Regions from separate parts of the Massilia sp. KIM genome, predicted to be linked through region 1. Evidence: predicted binding sites of a transcription regulator. Region 1 holds the regulator's gene; the other holds the start of a gene.
The links. The regulator NrdR, encoded in region 1, represses ribonucleotide reductase genes. The targets are predictions, from matches to a motif close to CACNANATNTNGTG.
Positions count from the first base shown of each region.

Region 2: B0920_RS16685 (ribonucleoside-diphosphate reductase subunit alpha) is a predicted target of NrdR. The motif match lies at 3,877-3,890, and genes of this name have one in related genera.

Region 1 is NZ_MVAD01000001.1:2,326,181-2,334,619, forward strand. Features, by position in the region: gene B0920_RS10105 (type IV pilin protein) at 194-646, opposite strand; gene B0920_RS10110 (hypothetical protein) at 666-1,316, opposite strand; gene B0920_RS10115 (PilW family protein) at 1,324-2,271, opposite strand; gene pilV (type IV pilus modification protein PilV) at 2,268-2,807, opposite strand; gene nrdR (transcriptional regulator NrdR) at 3,006-3,467, opposite strand; gene glyA (serine hydroxymethyltransferase) at 3,517-4,764, opposite strand; ZMP/ZTP riboswitch at 4,873-4,988, opposite strand; gene B0920_RS10135 (SDR family NAD(P)-dependent oxidoreductase) at 5,147-5,899, shown strand; gene ybgC (tol-pal system-associated acyl-CoA thioesterase) at 6,298-6,702, shown strand; gene tolQ (protein TolQ) at 6,736-7,419, shown strand; gene B0920_RS10150 (ExbD/TolR family protein) at 7,435-7,866, shown strand; gene tolA (cell envelope integrity protein TolA) at 7,875-8,439, shown strand, end outside.
Region 2 is NZ_MVAD01000002.1:428,277-436,715, forward strand. Features, by position in the region: gene B0920_RS16665 (inner membrane protein YpjD) at 1-231, shown strand, start outside; gene B0920_RS16670 (PP0621 family protein) at 228-473, shown strand; gene B0920_RS16675 (PAS domain-containing sensor histidine kinase) at 480-2,138, shown strand; gene B0920_RS16680 (sigma-54 dependent transcriptional regulator) at 2,148-3,599, shown strand; gene B0920_RS16685 (ribonucleoside-diphosphate reductase subunit alpha) at 4,135-7,077, shown strand; gene B0920_RS16690 (ribonucleotide-diphosphate reductase subunit beta) at 7,339-8,439, shown strand, end outside.

The DNA of each region.
Region 1 (8,439 bases):
GGCTGTGCGCGCTGCTCGTACCTCGAACCGTATTCCCCGCACCTCAGCCCGTCGTCCCCGCGAAGGTGGGGACCCAAGTTTGTGCGCGTGGCCACGATCCGCGCGGGCGCCACAAAACGTACACTTGGGTTCCCGCCTTTGCGGAAACGACGGGCTGTGTGCGCGCACTCGCCGTACCGCGATGGTCGCCGCTTCAAGGCCAGCATTTGTCCGAGGTCCCGCTTGATGTCTGCCGCCCCACGCTGTCATAAGTCAGCGCCCCACATTCCGGGTCCTCATGCCCGGCCTTGACCCTCTCGGTCCCCGGCCGCGCGCGCAGCTCGACGCATTGGACAATGGTCTGCCCCGCGCAGGCATAGCCGTCGATCTCATAGGCGCTGGATGCGGCCTCGCGCCCGACCCACCAGCGGAACTGACCCGCATTCGGATCCTCCGCGTCCGCCGAGAACGCCACGTAGGTATGGTGCTGCGCCCTGTACTGCTCCTGCTTCTGCATCGTGTCCACCAGGGCCAGCTGGGCCTCGACCCGGCGCGCCTTGCGCACATGGTCGGAGTACACCGGATAGGCCACGGCACTCAGGAGCGCAACGATCGCCATCACCACCATCAGTTCGACCAGGCTGAATCCACCGATCCCTTTCCTCATCCTCCCCTCCCTGAACTCGTTATCCTGCCCCCTCGCGCAGCGCCGCCAGGTTGCCGATCTCGCGCCAGCCGATCCGCCTGCCCGGCGTGCCCGCCGTCGCCGGCTTGCGGTAATAAGCCTGGACCGCCGCCTGTGTCGTCGGCGACGCGCCGGTGCCCAGGGCCGTGATGCGGTACAGGTGTCCGGCGCCCCGCGCCGGCATTAGCTCGATCAGGTAGCGCGGGGCCTGCACCGGCAGTCCGCCCTCGCCTTGCGGCATGTAGCGGCCAGTGAAGCTGCCGAAGTAGACCGCTGGGCCGTCCTCGGCCGCAATCCGCTCGACCTGCCGCGCCGGTTCGCTCTCAGGGGCGCACAGGCCGTCGTAGGGTGCGCCGCCCTCGCAGGCGGCCGCGAAGGCGGTCGTCAAGCCCGTGGCGAAGGCAGCGGCGCGCGCGGAACCGGGGTCGGTCCCGCCTTCGATGTCACGCTCGGCGTCCGCCAGCGCCGCCTCCGCCATCCGCAGGGCCAGCAGCCGGTCGAGTTCGTGCGCGCAGGCGCGCGCGCCGTACAGGGCGCTGCGAGCGCCAGCCAGGCCGGTCATCAGCACCGCGAGCATCAGCACCATTGCCGTAAGCAAGGCCGCCCCCTGCTCGCGGCGGCAATCCGGCGTGAACTTCCTCGTCGCATCCATGCAAGCCTCAGGGCGCCGCCGCCGGCAAGGCGATCGTGGTGGTGTAGACCTTGCGCATCCGCGCGGCCGTCGTCCGCCCCACTCCTGGTCGCGCCAGTTCGGCTTCGGTGAGCCGGGTCCCGGGGTCGTCGCCGGCGTGCGCTTCGGCATGGTCCGGGCCGAACAGGCTGTACACCGCGTGCGCACCCGCCTCGCGATCGAGCAGCGGCCCGTGCAGCAGCAGCGCCACCTGCACGCTCGCCACCTTCTTCCAATGCGTGCGCCGGTGCAGGTCCTTCTCGCGCTCGGCTTCGCTCGCGCCGTTCAGTGCCAGGCCCGCGTCGAGGGCGGCGAGCGTCGACGCCGGGACGTAGCGGTTGGGTGCGCCGTCGCCGTCGCTGTCCAGTCCGTACAGCACCTGGAAGCCGTCGACCCGACCGGCCACCGCGTCGGCTGACCAGTTGCTCTTGCCACGGTATTTGCAACGCAGCTCAGACTCGCCCTGGGCGTTGCGCGCCACGTGGAAAATGCTCCAGCCTTCCTCGTCGGCGTGCACCGGAAAGCCGGCGCAGTCGACCGTGCCGCCGTCGCCGTCGGGCGGCGCGCCACTGCCGGGAAAGCGCAGCGCCAGCACGTCGCTGCCGTTGACCGCCTCCAGCAGGCCGGTTCCGATGCCGGCGCCGTTGCGGGACACCGTTCTCGCGTCCAGCCCAGCGATCCTGGCCGGCGCCTCCGGGGCCGGCGGCGAGGCCGCGCTCCAGTCCACGTGAGCCGCTTGACGCACCGCGCGGGCAACGGCCTCCAATGCGTAGCGGCCGGCCTCGTCCATGGCCTCGGCTTCGGTCTGGGCCGCGTAGACCCGGCTGCTGCCGATCAGGAGACTGCCCGCCCCCAGCAGCACCGCCAGGCCGAGCGTCATCGCGACCAGGAGTTCGGCCATCGTCAACCCGCGCTGGTGTCGAACACAGCCCTTCATGGCGCCAGCATGCCCACATGAGCGGGCGCGTCACCCGTGCCGCTCCAGCCGAACTTGATCAGGATGGGGGCGTCCGCGCTGCCGCTGCAGCTCCAGCGGTAGCGGCGCGCCGCCTCGTCCCAGGGCGCGTCGTCACGGCAGACGAGGACGCGCCCGCCAGGGAAGGCGTCGTGCACGCGCTGCCGCACCGCATGCAGGTCGAACTGCGCCAGCGCGGCGGGAGCGCAGTCGGACGCGCCGTAACAGGATGCGGGCGGCACACCGGGCGGGCCATCGCTGGCCTCGTAGTCGAGGGCGAGATAGGGATTGGCGGCGTCGGGCACACTCGCGAACGCCGGGTTGGCCTGCATGCGCGCGGCCAGCGCGGCGCCGAGCTGAGCGGCTTCCGCAGCCAAGGCTGACTGCTGACGCGTGCGCGCCGCCGCCAGTTGGGCGGCGCCGGCGCCGACCACGCCGACCGCAAGGACGAACAGCGCCACCAGCACTTCCACCAGCGTGAAGCCTGGGCTGGACGTATCGCCGCGATATGCCTGCACTCCCACCTCCCCGGAACGGACTGATCCTGTGAGCTGCGAGTGTAGGCGGCGTGGCGGACGCTGCGATGAGGTGAGCCAAGCGCAAGCGCCGGGCTGAAGGGAACTTTTTGTTGAGGCGCTCGCAGCCTGCATCGCAAGGCCGAACGCAGGCGCCCCGCCCCTGGTCAGGGTCGGAGCATGCGCGGACGAAGTGAGGGATTACTGCTTGCGTGGATGGCCGACTTCGGCCAAGGCCTGCTGGAACTCGTCCAGGTCTTCGAAATTCTTGTACACCGAGGCGAAGCGGATGTAGGCGATCTTGTCCAGGCGTTTGAGCTCCTGCATCACCAGTTCGCCCACATAGCCGGTGTCGACTTCGCGCCGGCCGCTGGTCAGGAGCTTTTCCTCGATCGATGCGACCGCGCCGTCGATGGCCTCGGCCGCGACCGGGCGCTTGCGCAGGGCCAGCATCAGGCTGCCGCGCAGCTTGCTCGACTCGAATTCGGTACGGCTGCCGTTCTTCTTGACGATGATCGGCATCGACAGCTCGATCCGCTCATAGGTGGTGAAGCGTTTGTCGCACTTGGTGCAACGGCGCCGGCGCCGGATGGAATCCCCCTCCTCCGAAACGCGGGTATCGAGGACCTGGGTGTCTTCATGCTGGCAGAAGGGACATTTCATGGCGCCGGGGTATGCAAAAAAAGGGGCCGGCAGGACCGGCCCCGGGACCTCAAGCCTCGTAGACCGGGTACTTGTCGGTCAGCTTCTTGACCTCACCCTTGACGCGCTCGATGGTGGCGGCGTCGTGCGGGTTGTCCAGCACGTCGGCGATCAGGTGGCCCACCTTGACCGCGTCTTCTTCCTTGAAACCACGGGTGGTGAAGGCCGGGCTGCCGAGGCGGATGCCGGAGGTGACGAAGGGCTTCTGCGGGTCGTTCGGAATGCCGTTCTTGTTGCAGGTCATGTGCGCCTGGCCCAGGATGGCTTCCGCTTCCTTGCCGGTCAGGCCCTTGGAACGCAGGTCGACCAGCATCACGTGCGATTCGGTGCGGCCCGACACGATGCGCAGGCCGCGCTCGGTCAGGGTCTCGGCCAGCGCCTTGGCGTTCTTGACCACCTGCTTCTGGTAGGCCTTGAATTCCGGCGACAGCGCTTCCTTGAAGGCCACGGCCTTGGCCGCGATCACGTGCATCAGCGGACCGCCCTGGATACCCGGGAAGATCGCCGAGTTGATGGCTTTCTCGTACTCGGCCTTCATCAGGATGATGCCGCCGCGCGGGCCGCGCAGCGATTTATGGGTGGTCGAGGTGACGAAGTCGGCGTAAGGCACCGGGTTCGGGTATTCGCCGGCGGCGATCAGGCCGGCGTAGTGGGCCATGTCGACCATGAAATAGGCGCCCACTTCCTTGGCAACCTTGGCGAAACGCTCGAAGTCGATGCGCAGCGAGAAAGCGGAGGCGCCGGCGATGATCATCTTCGGCTTGTGCTCGCGCGCCAGGCGTTCCATCTGCTCGTAGTCGATGTCTTCCTGCGCGGTCAGGCCGTAGGAAATGACGTTGAACCACTTGCCCGACATGTTCAGGGCCATGCCGTGGGTCAGGTGGCCGCCTTCCGCCAGCGACATGCCCATGATGGTGTCGCCCGGCTTGAGCATGGCGAAGAACACGCCCTGGTTGGCCTGCGAGCCCGAGTTCGGCTGGACGTTGGCGGCTTCGGCGCCAAACAGTTCCTTCAGGCGGTCGATCGCCAGCTGCTCGGCGACGTCGACGTATTCGCAGCCGCCGTAGTAGCGCTTGCCCGGATAGCCTTCGGCATATTTATTGGTCAGTTGCGAGCCCTGGGCCTGCATCACCGCCGGCGAGGTGTAGTTCTCGGAAGCGATCAGTTCGATGTGGTCTTGCTGGCGAACGTTTTCCTTCTGGATGGCATCCCACAGTTCCGGGTCGATGTTGGCGAGCGTATGGTTTTTTGCAAACATGTAAAACTCCAATCGATAGTAAACCAGGCAACGGGCAAGCCTTGAAGCGCGGGCGGGAGCCGGATGCAAACGGGCTGCCGCGCGACAGAGTCAAGCGCGAACCAGTTGAATGGCTGCCCAGGCGAACGGCGAGTGACGTCTCAGGTTCCCCGGTGGGACTCCACCTTGCCGGGCCAGGGCCAGGGGCCGGGGCGCACGGTGTTTCGCCAGTTACGTGAGACGTAGGGACTATGGATTGTATGTGATCTCGCCCTCTTAGGGCAAGGAAACGGCTGACACGGCCGCAGGCAGGCCGCCCCGGGCGCCACCTCGGCGGCGCCCGGCAGCGCGATGTCGTTTCGGCTACAATTTCCAGTCTTATACGCCGCAAGGGACCTTCACCATGATCGTATTTATCACTGGCGCCTCGGCCGGCTTCGGCGCAGAGATGGCGCGCGTCTTCGCCCGCAATGGCCACCGCGTCGTGCTCGCGGCGCGCCGCGCCGAGCGCATCGCCGAGCTGGCGGCCGAACTGGGCGACGCCGCCCTGCCGCTGACCCTGGACGTGACCAGCCGAGCCTCCATCGACGCCGCCCTGGCCGCGCTGCCGGCAGACTGGAAGCCGATCGACGTCCTGATCAACAATGCCGGCTTGGCCCTGAACACCGCCCCGGCCCACGAAGTGCCGCTGGAAGACTGGGAAACCATGATCGCCACCAATTGCCAGGGGCTGGTGACGATGACCCGCGCCGTGCTGCCGGACATGGTGGCGCGCGGCAGCGGCCTGGTGATCAATCTCGGTTCGGTGGCCGGCCACTACCCTTATCCGGGCGGGAACGTGTACGGGGCGACCAAGGCCTTCGTGGAGCAGTTCACGCTGAACCTGCGCGCCGACCTGGTCGGCACCGGGGTGCGCGCCACCAACCTGGCGCCCGGCCTGTGCGGCGGCACCGAGTTCTCGAACGTGCGTTTCAAGGGCGACGACGCGGCCGCGGCCAAGGTGTACGAGGGCACGGTCCCGCTGACGGCCAAGGACATCGCCGACACCGCCTACTGGATCGCCACCCTGCCGCCCCACGTCAACGTCAACCTCATCGAGCTGATGCCGACCTGCCAGGGCTTCTCCCCCTTCGCCATCAAGCGTAGCCAAGGCTAAATCTGAAGCCGTTAGCTCCAGAACGTCGTCCCGGCGAAGGCCGGGACCCAAGTTTGCGGGAGCAGCCGTGCATACAAGCTTGGGCCCCGGCCTTCGCCGGGGCGACGGTTTTTCTGCTAAGCCGGGGCGACAGCTTTTCTGCTAAGTCAACACCATTACGCTAACTGCTCCCGTGTACGTCTACGCTCCTCCACCCGCCCATGTAACGCGCGCTCTCAATTTGTGAGAAAGTGTTACAGTCATTGGTCTTCAGGCACTGTTTCACGTCTACTACTGCCCACCCATGCATGCCTGATGGCAGAGGCAGGGGCGTTTTTGTCTTTTTATGTATGTTAGCGTACATAATTCAGGCAGAAATCGCGTAAAATGTTTCCTATTTACATTTAATGGCAGGGGAAATGCCTTCAGCTTTTGACTGGCCAGTCCGGGTCTATTACGAAGACACCGACGCCGGTGGCATCGTGTTTTATGCCAATTACCTGAAGTTCTTCGAACGCGCGCGCACCGAATGGCTGCGCGCTGCCGGCATTGCCCAGCAAGCATTGCTCGACGCCGAAGGCGCCGGATTCGTGGTCAAGAGCGCGCAGCTCGACTACCACGCCCCGGCGCGCCTGGACGACGAACTGAACATCCGCACCACGGTGGAGAAACTCGGCCGCGCATCGGTCCAGTTCGCCCAACAGGCCTGGCGCGGCGACACGCTGCTGACCAGCGCCATCGTCAAGGTCGGCTGCGTCGACCTCGCCAGCATGCGTCCCCGTTCCCTGCCGGAACATGTCGCTGATAAAATGCGTGCCGCATAGTGCGCCGCCTGAACACATAAACAACATTCACCCATGACCGCGACCCAAGACCTTTCGTTTATCGCCCTGATCAGCAACGCCCACTTCCTCGTGCAACTGATCATGGCCTTACTGCTGGCCTTGTCCGTGGTGAGCTGGACCTATATCTTCCGCAAACTGTTCACGATCCGCGCCGCGCGCGCGCAGACCGAGCAGTTCGAGCGCAGCTTCTGGGCCGGCGGCAACCTGCACACCCTGCACCAGAGCGCCAGCAGCCAGCGCGACCAGAGCGGCCCCCTGGCCCGCATCTTCGAGGCCGGCATGGGCGAATTCATCAAGGGCAAGCAGGCCTCGCGCGACGCCCTCGACATGGGCGCGGTGCTGGACGGCGCCCGCCGCGCCATGCGCGCCTCCTTCCAGCGCGAACTGGACATGCTCGACACCCACCTGAACTTCCTGGCCTCGGTCGGCTCGGTCTCCCCCTACATCGGCCTGCTCGGCACCGTGTGGGGCATCATGAACGCCTTCCGTGGACTGGCCAACGTGCAACAGGCCACCCTGGCCGTGGTCGCCCCCGGCATCGCCGAGGCCCTGATCGCCACCGCGATCGGCCTGTTCGCCGCGATCCCGGCCGTGGTCGCCTACAACCGCTTCACGCACGACATCGACCGCCTCGCGAACCGCTTCGAGAGCTTCGTCGAGGAATTCTCGAACATCCTGCAGCGCCAGGCGCGCTGATCGAGGGGACCCGGGATGGCTTTCTCCAGCAGCATGCGCGGCAACCGGCGCCGCAAGTTCAAGGCCGAGATCAACGTCGTACCCTACATCGACGTGATGCTGGTGCTGCTCATCATCTTCATGGCGGTGCCGGCCAACGAGGCGCCGAGCGTGGTCAATCTGCCGCGCGCCGAGAAGTCGGCGCTGCCGCCGGATACCTATATCCAGATCCAGGTGCAGCCGGAAGGCAAGCTGTCGATCGGCGTGGGCGGCAAGCAGAAGGTCGCCAACGAGGACGTCGCCGACCGCGCCGCCCTGCTCCAGCGCCTGCGCGCCCTGCACGAGGAAAATCCCGATTACCCGGTCTTGATTGCAGGCGACCGCGACAGCAAATACGATGACGTGATCCAGCTGATTTCCGAAGCCAAGAAGATGGGCATCACCCGCGTGGGACTCGCTACCAAGTGACCTCGAGCATGAAGCCTGCAGCCGCCGGCGCGCCGTACTACGTGCCGCCCGAACCGAAACGCCTGCCATCCTTCCTGTTGGCAGTGGGCGTGCACGCGGTCTTGCTGGCTTTCCTGTACTTCGGCATCAGCTGGCAGAGCAATACGCCGGTCGCGGTCGAGGCCGAGGTCTGGGACGTCAAGGTCGAGACCGCCGCCGCGCAGGAACTGCCGCCCGAACCCGCTCCCGAGCCGCCTCCCCAGCCCGAACCCCTGCCGACCCCGCGCGCCGTCGAACCGCCGCCGGTGGAGCAGCCTGCGCCGACGCCGCCGGACATTGCCCTCGAGCGCGAGAAGCAGCGCAAGGAAGAGCTGAAGAAGCAGCAGGAACAGGAGAAGCGCGAGCTCGCCGAACAGAAGAAGCGCGAGCAGGAAGAAGCGCGCAAGAAGGAACTGGCCGAGCAGAAGAAGAAGGAAGAGGCCGAGCGCAAGGAAAAGGAACTGGCCGCCAAGAAGGAAGCCGAGGCCAAGAAGAAGGAACAAGAACAGAAGCTGGCCGAAGAGAAGAAGAAAAAGGCCGCCGCCGCGAAAGCCG
Region 2 (8,439 bases), on a different contig from region 1:
CTGGTGTTCTCGGAAGAGCTGTTCGGCCGTCCGCTGGTGTTCGACCACAAGACCGTGTTCGCGCTCCTGTCCTGGGCCCTGTTCGCCGCGCTGCTGGCCGGGCGCAGGTGGCAGGGCTGGCGCGGCAAGACCGCGCTGCGCTTCACCCTGGCCGGCTTCGCCACCCTGGCGCTGGCCTATGTCGGCAGCCGCTTCGTGCTCGAAGTGGTGCTGCACAGGAGCGTCGCATGAGCCGCATCCTGTTCTGGATCGCCCTGATCGCCCTGGTCGTGTTCGCGGTGCGCAGCAAGCTGCGCGCCATCCAGCGCCGCAATACGCCGCCCCCGCCGCCGCGCCCGCCCGCCCAGGGCGGCGAGATCGAGGCCATGGCGCAATGCGCCCATTGCGGCGTCTACTTCCCGGCCTCGGAGGCGGTGCGCGCCGATGGGCTGGACTACTGCTCGCCAGGCCACGTGCGCCTGCCGCCCCGGTAAGCGCACGTGGCGGGATCCCGGCCGCTGTCCGCCGAGGCGCGCGTCACCCTGTGGCGCTCGCTGCAAACCTTCACCGTCACCCGCGTCGTCATCGCGCTGGTGCTGCTGCTCTACCTCGGCCTCGATCTCGACAGCGGCCGTCTCCGCATCGACCCGGTCAACGCCGAAACCTGCATCGCCTACGCGGCCGCCGCCATCCTGTTCGCCCTGGTGGCGGCGCGCTGGCAGCGCCGCTACCTGGTGCAGCTGGGCGTGCAAATCGCCACCGACCTGGCCGCGATCTCGCTGCTGTACCTGGCCTCGGGTGGCATGCGCAGCGGCCTGGGCATCCTCTACCTGTTCCCGCTGGCGGGCGCCGCCATCCTGGCGCCGCTGGTGCTGGCCTTGTTCTCGGCCTCGGTCGCGACCCTATTCCTGCTGCTCGAAAGCGTCTGGCAGCTGGTGCTGCACGAGCGCGAGCCGCCGCTGGTGCAGGCCGGCATGTACGGCGCCGCCTTCTTCGCCTGCGTGCTGCTGGTGAACCGGCTGGCCGCGCGCCTGCTCGGCCAGGAAGAACTGGCGAGCCGGCGCGGCACCGACCTGCGCGTCCAGCAGTCGATCAACCAGATCGTGATCGCCGACGTCGGCGACGGCATCCTGGTCGCCGACGACGAGGGCCGTATCCATACCGGCAACCCGGCGGCGCGGCGCATGCTTGGCCTGGAGGGCAAGGCCGAGGGCTTCCGCCTGCAGGACGTGCCGGCCTTCGAGCCGGTGGCCGCGGCCTACATGGCCTGGCTGTCGGCGCCGGGCGAGGGCGCCTGGTTCGAGACCATCAAGCCCTGGCAGGAGGGGGAGGGCGCCGGCGGCGTGCGCGGCCGGCGCGACCAGCCGGTCCACCTCAAGCTGCGTTTCGCGCGGGTCGACACCGAAGGCCAGGCGGGCGGGCGCAGCGTGATCTTCATGCAGGACGTGAGCGCCATCGAAAACCAGGCGCAGCAGCTCAAGCTGGCCTCGATGGGACGCCTGACCGCCAGCATCGCGCACGAGGTGCGCAACCCGCTGTCCGCGATCGGCCACGCGACGGCCCTGCTGGCCGAGGACCTGCATGGTCCGGCCGAGGTGCGCCTGCTGAAGATCGTGGGCGACAACGTGGCGCGCGTGAACCGCATGGTCGAGGACATCCTGCAGCTCTCGCGCAAGGCCCAGCCCAACGGCGAGCCGGTGCCGTTGGCCCACTTCCTGGCCGAGCTCAAGGCCGAATTCTGCGAAATCCATGGTCTCGAGGGTGATATAGTCTGGCTGGGCGAGGCCGGCGACGCCACCGTGCGCTTCGATCCGCTGCACCTGCACGAAGTGCTGCTCAACCTGCTGAACAACGCGGTGCGCTACGCCAGCCGCAAGCCGGGCAGCATCCGCATCTTCCCGTCCAGCGACGCCACCGGACGCGCGGAACTGCACGTGCAGGACGACGGACCCGGCATCACGCCCGAAGTGCGCGCCCACCTGTTCGAACCCTTTTACACCACCTCGAGCAAGGGCACCGGCCTTGGACTCTACCTGGCGCGCGAGCTGTGCCTGAACAACGATGCGAAACTCGACTATGAATACCGGTTCGACCAGACCGCGCTGGGCCCGCGCAAAGCCACGGGCCGCTTCGTCATCAGCTTCCTTAACGCCAAATAAGGAGCGGCCATGAGCGCCCCCCGCATCCTGGTGGTCGACGACGAAGCCGACCTGCGCGAACTGCTCGAGATCACCCTGCTCAAGATGGGCCTGGACGTCGACAGCGCCGCCACCCTGCGCCAGGCGCGCAGCCTGTTCGACGAACACGACTACGCCCTGGTGCTCACCGACATGCGCCTGCCGGACGGGCTGGGGATCGAGCTGGTGCGGGAGATCAGCGCGTCCGGCAAGGGCACGCCGGTGGCCGTGATCACCGCCTTCGGCAGCGCCGAGAACGCGGTGGTGGCCCTCAAGGCCGGCGCCTTCGACTACATCGCCAAGCCGGTGGCGCTGGATGCGCTGCGCGTGATGGTGCGCTCGGCGCTGAAGGTGACGGAGAAGGACGGCCAGGCCGGGGAGGACGCCGCCGGCTCGCGCCTGATCGGCAATTCGACCGCCATGCAGTCGCTGCGCGCCCAGATCGCGCGCCTGGCGCGCTCCAACGCCCCGGTCTCGATCACCGGCGAATCCGGCGCCGGCAAGGAGCTGGCCGCGCGCGAGATCCACGCCCAGAGTTCGCGCGCCGCCAAGCCCTTCGTCGCCGTGAACTGCGGCGCCATCCCCGAGACCCTGATGGAGGCCGAGTTCTTCGGCTACCGCAAGGGCGCCTTCACCGGCGCCGCCGACGAGCGCGAAGGCTTCTTCCAGGCCGCCGACGGCGGCACCCTGATGCTGGACGAAGTGGCCGACCTGCCGCTGGCGATGCAGGTGAAGCTGCTGCGCGCGATCCAGGAGCGGCGCGTGCGCAAGATCGGCGCCACGGTGGAGGAGCCGGTCGACGTGCGCATCGTCAGCGCCACCCACCAGGACCTGGCGCGCTGCGTCGAGAACGGCAAGTTCAGGCAAGACCTGTTCTACCGCCTGAACGTGATCGAGCTGGCCCTGCCGCCCCTGCGCGAGCGCCTGGACGACCTGCCGCTCCTGTGCGACGCGATCCTGGCGCGCCTGGCCGGGCCGGGCAAGGCCGCGCTCGGCCCCGGCGTGCTCGAGGCCCTGCGCGCCTACTCCTTCCCGGGCAACGTGCGCGAGCTGGAGAACGTGCTGGAGCGCGCGCTGGCCTTCGCCAACGAGGGCGTGATCGAGGTTGGCGACCTGTCGCTCAAGGCGGCGCGGCCGGTGGACGCCGGCGTGCGAGAACCCTTGCCGCCGCCGGTCGCCCCGGCCATGCCGCTCAGCCCCGAGCCGCCGCCCCCGCTGCCGGCCGCGGCGCCGCTGCCGACGCCGGCCCCGGTGGCACTGGGGCCGGCCGAGCTGCCCAGCAACCTGCCCGAATACCTGGCCCAGGTCGAGCGCGACATCATCCAGCGCGCCCTCCAGCAGACCCAGTTCAACCGCACCCAGGCGGCGAGCCTGCTCGGCATCAGCGTGCGCCAGCTGCGCTACCAGATGCAGAAGCTCGAGATCAGCGCCCCGGACGACTGAACCCTAGATCTAGTGTTGCGGGTTCGTCGTCGGTGTAATTTTGCGGAAATTAATATGGTGCAAAATGCACTTCCTCAGTGCAACAATGCCTCTTCTTGATTACCCAATAGGCAGCCGAAAATTCCGATGTTAGTGCTCGCTCACCGCGAGCTCCGCATCGTTCGGGAGACTACAAAAGTCAAGCCTCGGCACCACGAATCGCCTCAAAAATTGCGAATTTATTTTCTTGCCTCTATCGCAAACGAGGTACTACAATTAGTCTCATCTCAACGCCGGACACTAGATCTAGTGGTAGTGAACAAGAAGCAACTAGCTCATCCGCTAGCTCATCTGCTAGCTCACCTGCTAGATCCACCGGTAGTCGGCAAGCTCAGCTTCCGACACGATTCAACGAAAGATTCTTACCCTGCATATCTGGTTTGCCAGCTTAGGCCACCGGCTGGCGGGGTATCGCTTTGCTTTTAAATTTGTCAACGGCCGGTAACGGTCTCAGTGATAACAAAACGGCGGCTGCGGCTGCCATCCTGGAGGCTCAATGCAAACAGCACAAGACATCTCGATCAACCCGCACGTCACCCCAGGAACGACGGCGACCGGCGCCACCCCTGCCGAGATCGTTGCGCGTGGTGATTACCGCGTCATCCGCCGTAACGGCGCGGTGGTCGCGTTCGAGCCGAACAAGATCTCGGTCGCGATGACCAAGGCCTTCCTCGCCGTCGCCGGCGGGCAGGGCGCGGTGTCGGCGCGCATCCGCGAACTGGTGGAACAGCTGACCAACAACGTGGTGGCCGCGCTGGTGCGCCGCCAGCCGAACGGCGGCACCTTCCACATCGAAGACGTGCAGGACCAGGTCGAGTTGTCGCTGATGCGTTCGGGCGAGCATGACGTCGCCCGCGAATACGTGCTGTACCGCGCCAAGCGCATGGAAGAGCGCCGCGCGGCCAAGGAAGCCGCCGGCGGCAACGCCGTCCAGGCGCCGCAGATCCACGTGGTCGACGGCGGCGAGCGCCGTCCGCTGGACATGAACGTGGTCGCCGGCCTGATCAACGCCGCCTGCGCCGGCCTGGAAAAGCATGTCGACGCCGACGCCATCGTCTCCGAGACCCTGAAGAACCTGTACGACGGCGTGCCGCTGGAAGAGCTGCACAAGTCCGCCATCCTGGCCGCCCGCGCGCTGATGGAAAAGGACCCGGCCTACAGCCAGGTGACCGCCCGCATCCTGCTGCACACCATCCGCAAGGAAGTCTTCGGCAAGGAAGTGCCGCAAGCCGGCGCCGCCGCCGAGTACATCACCTACTTCCCGCAGTACATCGCCAAGGGCATCCAGCACGAGCTGCTGGATGAAGAGTTGGGCAAGTTCGACCTCGAGCGCCTGGCCAAGGCCATCGTCGCCGACCGCGACCTGCAGTTCGGCTACATCGGCCTGCAGACCCTGTACGACCGCTACTTCCTGCACGTGCGCGACGTGCGCATCGAGATGCCGCAGGCCTTCTACATGCGCGTCGCGATGGGCCTGGCCCTGCGCGAAGCCGACCGCGAAGCGCGCGCCATCGAGTTCTACAACCTGCTGTCGTCCTTCGACTTCATGAGCTCGACCCCGACCCTGTTCAACTCGGGCACCCGCCGTTCGCAGCTGTCCTCGTGCTACCTGACCACCGTCAGCGACGACCTGGAAGGCATCTACGACGCGATCAAGGAAAACGCGTTGCTGTCGAAGTTCGCCGGCGGCCTGGGCAACGACTGGACCCCGGTGCGCGCGCTCGGCTCGCGCATCAAGGGCACCAACGGCCGCTCGCAGGGCGTCGTGCCCTTCCTGAAGGTGGTCAACGACACCGCCGTGGCGGTCAACCAGGGCGGCAAGCGCAAGGGCGCGGTCTGCGCCTACCTGGAAACCTGGCACCTGGACATCGAGGAATTCCTCGACCTGCGCAAGAACACCGGCGACGACCGCCGCCGCACCCACGACATGAACACCGCGAACTGGATCCCGGACCTGTTCATGAAGCGCGTGATGGAGAAGGGCACCTGGACCCTGTTCTCGCCGTCCGAGACCCCGGACCTGCACGACCTGACCGGCAAGGCCTTCGAGAAAGCCTACGTCGCCTACGAAGCCAAGGCCGAGCGCGGCGAGATGGGCGTCTTCAAGAAGATCGAGGCGCTCGATCTGTGGCGCAAGATGCTGTCGATGCTGTTCGAGACCGGCCACCCGTGGATCACCTTCAAGGATCCGTGCAACATCCGTTCGCCGCAGCAGCACGTGGGCGTGGTGCACTCGTCGAACCTGTGCACCGAGATCACCCTGAACACCAGCGAGGACGAGATCGCCGTCTGCAACCTGGGCTCGGTGAACCTGCCGCAGCACATGAAGGGCGATGGCCTGGACCACGTCAAGCTGCAGAAGACCATCCGCACCGCGATGCGCATGCTGGACAACGTCATCGACATCAACTACTACGCCGTCGACAAGGCGCGCAACTCGAACCTGCGCCACCGCCCGGTCGGCCTGGGCATCATGGGTCACCAGGACTGCCTGCACATGATGCGCGTGCCGTTTGCCTCGGACAAGGCCGTCGAGTTCGCGGACAAGTCGATGGAAGCCGTCTGCTACTACGCCTACCTGGCCTCGACCGAGCTGGCCGAGGAGCGCGGCCGCTACGAGTCCTACACCGGCTCGCTGTGGGACCGCGGCATCCTGCCGCAGGACTCGATCAAGCTGCTGGCGGAAGAGCGCGGCGGTTACCTGGAGCAGGACGCCAGCGAGAGCATGGACTGGAGCGTGGTGCGCAACCGCATCAAGCAGTTCGGCATGCGTAACTCGAACTGCGTGGCGATCGCCCCGACCGCGACCATCTCGAACATCATCGGCGTGTCGGCCTGCATCGAGCCGACCTTCCAGAACCTGTACGTGAAGTCGAACCTGTCGGGCGAATTCACCGAGATCAACGCCTACCTGGTGCGCGACCTGAAGGCGCGCGACCTGTGGGACGAGGTGATGATCGCCGACCTGAAGTACTTCGACGGTTCGCTGAGCAAGATCGACCGCGTGCCGCAGGACCTGCGCGACATCTACGCCACCGCGTTCGAAGTCGAGCCGAAGTGGCTGGTGGAAGCCGCCTCGCGCCGCCAGAAGTGGATCGACCAGGCCCAGTCGCTGAACATCTACATGGCCGGCGCCTCGGGCAAGAAGCTGGACGAGACCTACAAGCTGGCATGGCTGCGCGGCCTGAAGACCACCTACTACCTGCGCACGATCGCCGCGACCCACATGGAGAAGTCGACCACCCGCACCGGCGCCCTGAACGCGGTGCCGGTCTCGGGCGGCCTGTCGGCCGGCCACGCGGCTCCGGCGGGCGCTCCCGCGGCGGCGAATGCGCCGCAGGCGTCGGCTCCGGCCGCCAGCGCGGAAGTGGTGGAAGGCGCCGCCTGCTACCTGCGTCCGGGCGATGCCGGCTTCGACGAGTGCGAGGCTTGCCAGTAAGCGCGTGAATGGTGCAAGCCAGCGATGGCTTGCACCAACACGCCGTCAAGTCGCCGTGGGTTTGAACACCAGCGTGACCCGGAATACCGCGACCTGAACAATGCCCTTAGCCTAAAGACCGTCGTTCCGGCGAAGGCCGGAACCCAAGTTCGCCAGCCAACCGCCAGCGCTTGATCCCCACCGGAACGACCATTTTTCAACACAACCGAGGCCGGAACCGCGCTTCCCCGCGATCCGGCCACGACAGAAGGATCAACAAACATGCTCTCTTGGGACGACGAACCGACCAGCGCCCCGCGCGCCCCGCAAACCGCAGCCAACCCGGAAGGCGCCCCCGCCTCCGAAGTGGCGAAGCGCGTCAACGCCGACGACAAGCGCATCATCAACGGCCAGACCGACGTGAACCAGCTGGTCCCGTTCAAGTACAAGTGGGCGTGGGACAAGTACCTGGCCGGCTGCGCCAACCACTGGATGCCGCAGGAAGTGAACATGCAGCGCGACATCGAGCTGTGGAAGAACCCGAACGGCCTGTCGGAAGACGAGCGCCGCCTGGTCAAGCGCAACCTGGGCTTCTTCGTCACCGCCGACTCGCTGGCCGCCAACAACATCGTGCTGGGCACCTACCGCCACATCACCGCGCCGGAATGCCGCCAGTACCTGCTGCGCCAGGCCTTCGAAGAGGCGATCCACACCCACGCCTACCAGTACATCGTCGAGTCGCTGGGCCTGGACGAGCGCGAGATCTTCAATGCCTACAACGAGATCGAATCGATCCACGACAAGGACCAGTTCCTGATTCCCTTCATCGAGGTCCTGACCGACCCGGACTTCAAGACCGGCACCGTCGAGAACGACCAGAAGCTGCTGAAGTCGATCATCGTCTTCGCCTGCATGATGGAAGGCCTGTTCTTCTACGTCGGCTTCACCCAGATCCTGGCGCTCGGCCGCCAGAACAAGATGACCGGCGCCGCCGAGCAGTACCAGTACATCCTGCGTGACGAGTCGATGCACGTGAACTTCGGCATCGACCTGATCAACACGATCAAGATGGAAAACCCGATGCTGTGGACCCCGGCTTTCCGTGACGAGATCAAGGAACTGTTCCTGAAGGCGGTCGAGCTGGAATACCGCTACGCCGAGGACACCATGCCGCGCGGCGTGCTGGGCCTGAACGCGCCGATGTTCAAGAGCTACCTGCGCTTCATCGCCAACCGCCGCGCCGTGCAGATCGGCCTGGACCCGCTGTTCCCGAACGAAGAAAACCCCTTCCCGTGGATGAGCGAGATGATCGACCTGAAGAAGGAGCGCAACTTCTTCGAGACCCGCGTGACCGAGTACCAGACCGGCGGCACCCTGAGCTGG